2 regions of the Bradyrhizobium sp. 613_E4_N2_2 genome follow, and region 2 is predicted to be linked to the other one. Evidence: riboswitches for the same ligand, from Rfam matches in the RefSeq annotation. Region 2 holds a riboswitch; the other holds the start of a gene.

Region 1 (3,172 bases), 2.1 Mb from region 2:
TTCCGGGTGACCCATTCGGGGAGCATGCTGCCTCGCTTACGGCCTGCGCTTGAGAATGTAGCTGTCCATGATCCATCCGTGCCGCTCGCGCGCATCCTGTCGCGCGGCGACGATGCGCGGGCCGATCTCGGCCAGAACGCCCGACATGACGATCTGATCGTGCATACCGAGATAGGCGCCCCACCAGATGTGCAGCCCGGCTGGATCGAGCGACTGGAAAGCCGTGCCGCCGTCGAGCATCACCACCACGGTATCGACGCCCTGCGGCCAGCCGCCTTCGCGCAAGCGGCGCCCCGTCGTGACCAGGAAGGGCTCGCCGATGTCGTTGAGCGGCAGCGCATGCGCCGCGCACAGCGCCTGGATCGAGGTGATGCCCGGCACGACCTCGATATCAGGCAAGGGATCGAGCCGCCGCGCAATGCGCAGCGAGGAATCGTACAGCGAGGGATCGCCCCAGATCAGCAGCGCGACCTTGCCTTTACCTTCGAGATGGCTGGCGATCGTCCGCGACCACGCCGCGGCCACGGCATCGTGCCAGTCGTCCACGCCCTTGTGATAGTCCGCTTCACCGGCATCGCGCACAGGAAGATCGAACTCGGCAATGCGCGTCGTTGGATTGGTGAGTACATCCGCGCAGATCGTCCGCCTGAGATCTGCGAGATCGGACTTCGCCGTCCCCTTGCGCGGGATCAGGATGAGATCGGCCGCGTTGATGGCTTGAACGGCGGCGCGCGTGAGCTGCTCGGGATCGCCGCAACCGATGCCTATCAGGGAGAGTGTCAGCATCGTGAGTGCGAAGGGCGGCCATCACGGCCGCCCGTTCGCTTGTCTCTCAAGCCGCGTTATGCAAACGCGGGGTAACGAGGCCGGGCGCGGTGACGCCGCGCAGCGACTTCGCCAGCGCCAGCACACCGAGGTCGGCCAGCGGCTCGATCACGATGACGAGCGCGTAGGAGGCCGCGAAGGTCGCGATGTTGACGAGGTTGGTCGCACCGAAGCCCGAGCCATAGAGCGCCCAGAACGCAACCCAGGCGATGACGCCGGCCTGATACGTGGTCGACAGCGCCAGCGCCTGGCGATACCTGAGATCGACATAGGCGGTGTTGCGGGCAATGATCCGCGCGGCGATCGCCTGGATCCCGAACAGCGGCACCAGCAGCGTGGTGACGTTCATGCCGAATTGCGGCAGATCGGGCGGCTCGAAGAAGATGCCCTGGAACAACAGTCCGAACGCAAGGCCGAAGGCCGCGGGCGCTGCCCCAAACAGCAGGAACAGGGTCGAGCCGAGGATGAAGTGCACCTCGGAGACGCCCACCGGGAAGTGCGGCAGGATCTCGAAGAAGACGAAAACGAGGCCCGTGGTGGCGAGCGTCCGCGCCGCGAACGACGTGATGCCCTGCTCGCGCACGGTCTCGACCGCGAGCTTCAGCGCAACGCCGCCGACTGCGATGCCGGTTGCGTAACTCAACACGAGCTTGGCGCCCGATACGACTCCGGGTTCGATATGCATGGTTCAGTTCCTTCCTGCCGTCACACCCGACGGCCTTGGCCACAAGACATGCACGGCCGGTCTCCTGGCTCGCGGTTCACTGGGGTTCTCCGGCCTTCCCGGGCCTTGCGGCCCAGTGGCTGATCGGAGTCCCTCACCGCTTACAGTCGCGGGGGCGGCTGGGGTTTTGGGCGGCGCAACTGTCCGCCCACCCCCATTCCCGATTATGCTCCGGCGGTTTGCGCCGCCTCGAGCACCATGCGTCTCCTGTGTGCCCCTTTCGCCAGCCGGGCGTCAAGGGGCGAAGGGCGGCCGGGACGGTCCTGACGGATAATCGCCCGCCAGCGCGCCAAACAGGATCACCGCCGCCGTCGAGGCCGCGCCGCCCCGCGCAAGCTGTTCCGCCAGCTCGGCAATGGTGGTGCGGACCAGCCGCTCGTCGGGACGACCGAGGGATTCGGCGAACAGCGCCGGGGTATCAGGGGCGAGGCCGTGCTCGATCAATTTTGCGACAAGCGCCGGAAAGGTGCGCCGGCCCATATAGACGACGGTGGTCGCTTCGGGATCCGCCAGCGCCGCCCAGTTCAAATTCTGCGGCAGCTCGCCGGTGACATCGGCCCCGGTCACGAACTGCACCCGGCGCGAGGTGTGGCGCCGGGTCAGGGGAATGCCGGCTTGCGCGGCGGCGACACAGGCCGAGGTGATTCCGGGAATGATCTCGTAGCCGATGCCGGCTTCGCGCAGAGCCTCCAGCTCCTCCTCGAGCCGGCCAAAGATACCGGCATCGCCCGATTTCAGCCGCACCACACGGACGCCGGCCGCGGCGTAATCGATCAGCAGGCGGTTGACGTGGTGCTGCTTGGTCGAGGGCCGCCCTGCCCGCTTCCCGACCGCGACGAGATTGGCGCCGGGCCGGGCCAGATCGAGGATCGCGCCCGAGGCGAGGTCGTCATAGAGCACGACGTCGGCATCGCGCAGCCGCGCGGCGCCTTTGAGCGTGAGGAGCTCGGGGTCGCCGGGGCCGGCCGAGATGAAAGTGACAAAACCGCTCACCGATCCTCCGCGATCAGATGGAAGAACGTGCCGGTGGCTTGTCCCCGCCGCGAGCCGGTCTCGGCGATGATCGCGCCTGTTGCATCGTGCACGACCGCCAGCGGCGTATCCGGCTGCGCGACAATCGTCGAATAGTGGAACTCGTGACCGCGCAGGCGCGCGCCGACCTGATGGCCCGGCATCGGCGCGGCGAGCGCAGCGAGACGATAGCCGAGATGCATGCGGCGCTTGGCAAAGCTCGTCTCCAGTCCGAGCAGGCCCGTCATCTCATGACGGACGCCGTCGGCGTCGGTCAGAGCGGTTCCCAGCACCATATAGCCTCCGCATTCGCCGTGCACCGGCCGTGTGTCAGCGAAGGCGCGCAAGCCGCTGCGAAAGCGCGCATTGGCCGCGATCGTGCCGGCATGCAGTTCGGGATAGCCGCCGGGCAGCCAGCAGACATCGGCGCTCGCGTCAGGCGCTTCATCGGCAAGCGGCGAGAATGTCGAGATCTCGGCGCCGGCCGCGCGCCAGGCCTCCAGCATGTGCGGATAGATGAAGGAGAACGCGGCATCGCGGGCCAACGCAATGCGCTGCCCGGGCGGCGTCACGTTCATGCCGTTTGCCGCCGGTTGCGGCGAACAGCTTGCT
Region 2 (3,172 bases):
AGGTCCGTGATGTTGTTGCGGAAGTAGGCCGACCCGAAGCGAACGCGATCGCCAAACAAGGGTTGCTCGAAGCCGGCGTCGAATCCGACGCTTTCCTCGGGCCTGAGGTTGGGATTTGCAAAGAAGAAGAACGCGGGAAAGCTGACGTAAAGCTGGTTAAGCGTCGGCGCCTTGAACCCCGTGCCGTAGCTTCCCTTGAACTTCGTATCCGTGACCGGCACGATCACGGCAGACGCCAGACGAAAGGTCGGATGCTCTCCAAACCGCTCGTTGTCGTCCTGCCGGACGTTGGCCGTGAAGAAGACTCGATCCCGGAACTGGGACTGCAGCTCCATATATCCGGCCTTGTTGACGTTTTGCGCCGAAACCGTCGCCGTTTGCAGTGTTTCGGTCTCATGCTCCGCACCAATGATGACATTGTTGTTGGGCGCGAGCTGGGTCGTGGTGTGCCAATCATACTTGACGCGGTCGCCGGTCGTGATCGTGGCCATCGCGTTGCCGGGCGAGATGTTGTAGTTCCAGTGATTGGTGTAGTTGACGCCGAAATAGCTTTTCATCCGGTCGTCGAGAGCGGACCAGACCGCCTCCCCGCGCGTGAAGAGCTGGTGCACCGTCTGCGTGCTTTGCGCGGCCGCGGGAAAGCTCGCGGATGTGACGGGATCGAAAGTGTCTCCGGTAAAGCGCAGGGTGGCGTCAGTATACCGCGCGACGCCGTTGAGCGTCAGGTTTTCGCTCAATTCGGCGCCAAGCTTCGTCGAATAGGTCATGTTGTCGTAATAGTTGCCGATCGCCTTCTGCCCCGGCGGCAGCAATTCGACCGGTGTCACCGGCACGTCGTTCGCGTGGAAATGCGCGACGTTGAAGGCATAGTTGAAGTGGTCCTGTGAACCGCTCAGACTTGCAGTTTGATTGAACGTTCCGAACGAGCCTCCCTCGACCGAGCCGGTGGCGCGGGCGGGACCGTCGCCCTTCTTCGTCACGATGGAGATCACGCCCCCCAGCGCGTCTGCGCCGTAGAGACCGCCCTGCGGACCGCGCAGGACTTCGATCTGCTGAATGTCGGAGGTGAGCAACTGGCCGAAATCAAACGAACGGTTCGGGTTGCCGGGATCGCTGACATCGATGCCGTCGATCAGGACCTTGGTGTGGTTGGAATTCGTTCCGCGCATGAAGATCGACGTCTGTCCGCCCGGACCGCCGGTCTGCACGAGGTTCAGGCCAGGAACCGCGCTCAGCGCATCGGATGCGGTCCGGCGCTGATCGCGCTCCATGTCTCTGGCGGTCAGAACCGTCACCGAGCTCGCAACCAGATTGGTCGGAGTGACAACGCCCGTCGGACTGACGACGACCGTCGGAAACAGGTTGGCCGCGGATACCCCGGCAACCGGGGGCGACGCCGGCACCAGCTCGGGTTTCGGCAACCGAGCGACGCGCTGCCGCTCGGGCTTGTCCGGCGCAGGCCGCGCGACTTGCGGCTTGGCCGGACGCTCGGTCGGCGCGACCTCGACCGGCGGCAGCAGATCGGGCGATGCCGATTGCTGGGCCTGGGCAATGGACAGATCGAGCGAATACAGGGAAACGAACGCGACAACGCCGGCGCGGAAGCGCCTGGCGGCAAAGACAATACGGGACACTCTTGTAACCTCGGTATGACGTCAGTGGCACGTCACAGCGAACGAGGTTTCACGGCAGAGCGTTCGATTGCTCCGGTGAAGCTAATGTCTGTACTCCCCGACCGACATCTTCGCGTGTGACCACGGCTGACGGCAGGTCTCCTGGCTCGCGGGTCGTTACCTTACGTCGCCTTCCCAGGACCGAGATTCCCAGTGGCATATGACGAAAGATTCACCGCTTACAGTTGCGGGGGCAGCCGTGGCGTTGAGAATATCCCGGTATCGGGAAAACCTCGCACCACGTTCCCTTTTGATCTCCGTGAGGAGAACCGTCACCGGCCAATCTACGGGGCGGGCAAGCGGAGAGTCAATCGGCCGGTTGCATGACGGGCAAAGCACCGCACCGGAGATTGAGCCGGCGCAATCAGGCCGTCTCCCGCTCCGAACGCGTCCTGATCATCGCCCGCTCGCCGGCATCGACGAGCTGGCCGATGCCGGTGCGGCCTGTGAGCGCGCAGCGGATGATGTTCTCGGCAACGGACCTGCGAAAGCAATGGTCCTCGCCGACCGGGCGATTGCGGCAGACCCGATCCAGCGCCAGCTTCATGTTGATCCGGGTGCGGGTGTCGAAATGCTCGCTGATCATTCGCAGGGCCTCGGTGCGTTGATGTCGGAGCGGAAACGCGTCGGCGTAGGCCGGGTTCCAAAAAAGGACCGCGCAAGGCGTTGCGCAGAGCCGACTACGCCCGATCTCTTGGTCCTGTGACGGGCGGGCTACGCCCGACCTCTTGGCCGCTGGGCCTGAGCCCAGGCCGCGGTGACGTCGCGCAGCGGAGCGTCGATGCGCCGGATCGGGGTCAGCTCACCGGAGGCCGAGATGATGGCGGTCTCCTCGCGGCGACAGCGCGGGCATACGAAGCGGACCTCGTGCGGCGACGAAGACCAGCTCGAACGTTTGACGTTGGCCGCCATCGGCCATGCATCGCAATGCGAGCACGACACCAGGAACCGACCGGGATCGAGCATACCCATTCCATAGGACTCCGCGTCCTGCCTGCCGCTTCAATGACTAACCCATGTGAATCGTTCCGGTGCCCGAGCACCCTCAGCGCTAGCTCCAGCCAGCGCCGCCGCTCAGTGGGCACCCTTGAGGGTGCATGACGTGGTGCAGGTGACGGTGTTGCCGTGGTCGCACGCCTTGCAGGCGGCAACGCACTGGTTCATGTCGCGGGGATTGTAGGAGCTGTAGTTCCGCATCGCACAGACCGGGGTCGAGCCGGTGATGTCCTGCTCCTGGTTGCAGGCGGCCGTCATGAGCGCGAAGATGAGGACTGCGAGAAGGCGCATGGGATTGCCCTGGTTAGGAGCGGCAAAGCGACGTCAGCGAGATGCGCTGCACCGCAACGGACCTCGGCATTCCCAATGCGAGCAATCATGATCGCGACGCTCGCATCCTCAAAGGATGCGCGCCAAACATTAAGAACGGATTGCAGGTGGCGTCAGGCCGCGGCCTTGGTCGCGATCGCCTTCCGCATATCCACCGCCAGCTGACGGTACTG

The links. Region 2 has a riboswitch for cobalamin ahead of AB7290_RS19580 (TonB-dependent receptor domain-containing protein). Riboswitches for the same ligand answer to the same signal wherever they lie in the genome.
Region 1: it holds a riboswitch for cobalamin, as region 2 does, so the genes downstream of both, AB7290_RS29670 (energy-coupling factor ABC transporter permease) here and AB7290_RS19580 (TonB-dependent receptor domain-containing protein) in region 2, are expected to answer to the same signal.

The regions. Positions count from the first base shown of each region.
Region 1 covers NZ_CP197234.1:6,187,147-6,190,318, forward strand. Annotated here, with positions in the region: gene cobT (nicotinate-nucleotide--dimethylbenzimidazole phosphoribosyltransferase) at 1-26, opposite strand, end outside; gene cobF (precorrin-6A synthase (deacetylating)) at 37-786, opposite strand; gene AB7290_RS29670 (energy-coupling factor ABC transporter permease) at 833-1,510, opposite strand; cobalamin riboswitch at 1,548-1,765, opposite strand; gene cobA (uroporphyrinogen-III C-methyltransferase) at 1,784-2,542, opposite strand; gene AB7290_RS29680 (cobyrinate a,c-diamide synthase) at 2,539-3,172, opposite strand, start outside.
Region 2 covers NZ_CP197234.1:4,105,306-4,108,477, reverse strand. Annotated here, with positions in the region: gene AB7290_RS19580 (TonB-dependent receptor domain-containing protein) at 1-1,634, opposite strand, end outside; cobalamin riboswitch at 1,749-1,962, opposite strand; gene AB7290_RS19575 (hypothetical protein) at 2,038-2,259, opposite strand; gene AB7290_RS19570 (hypothetical protein) at 2,388-2,645, opposite strand; gene AB7290_RS19565 (hypothetical protein) at 2,748-2,960, opposite strand; gene AB7290_RS19560 (hypothetical protein) at 3,113-3,172, opposite strand, start outside.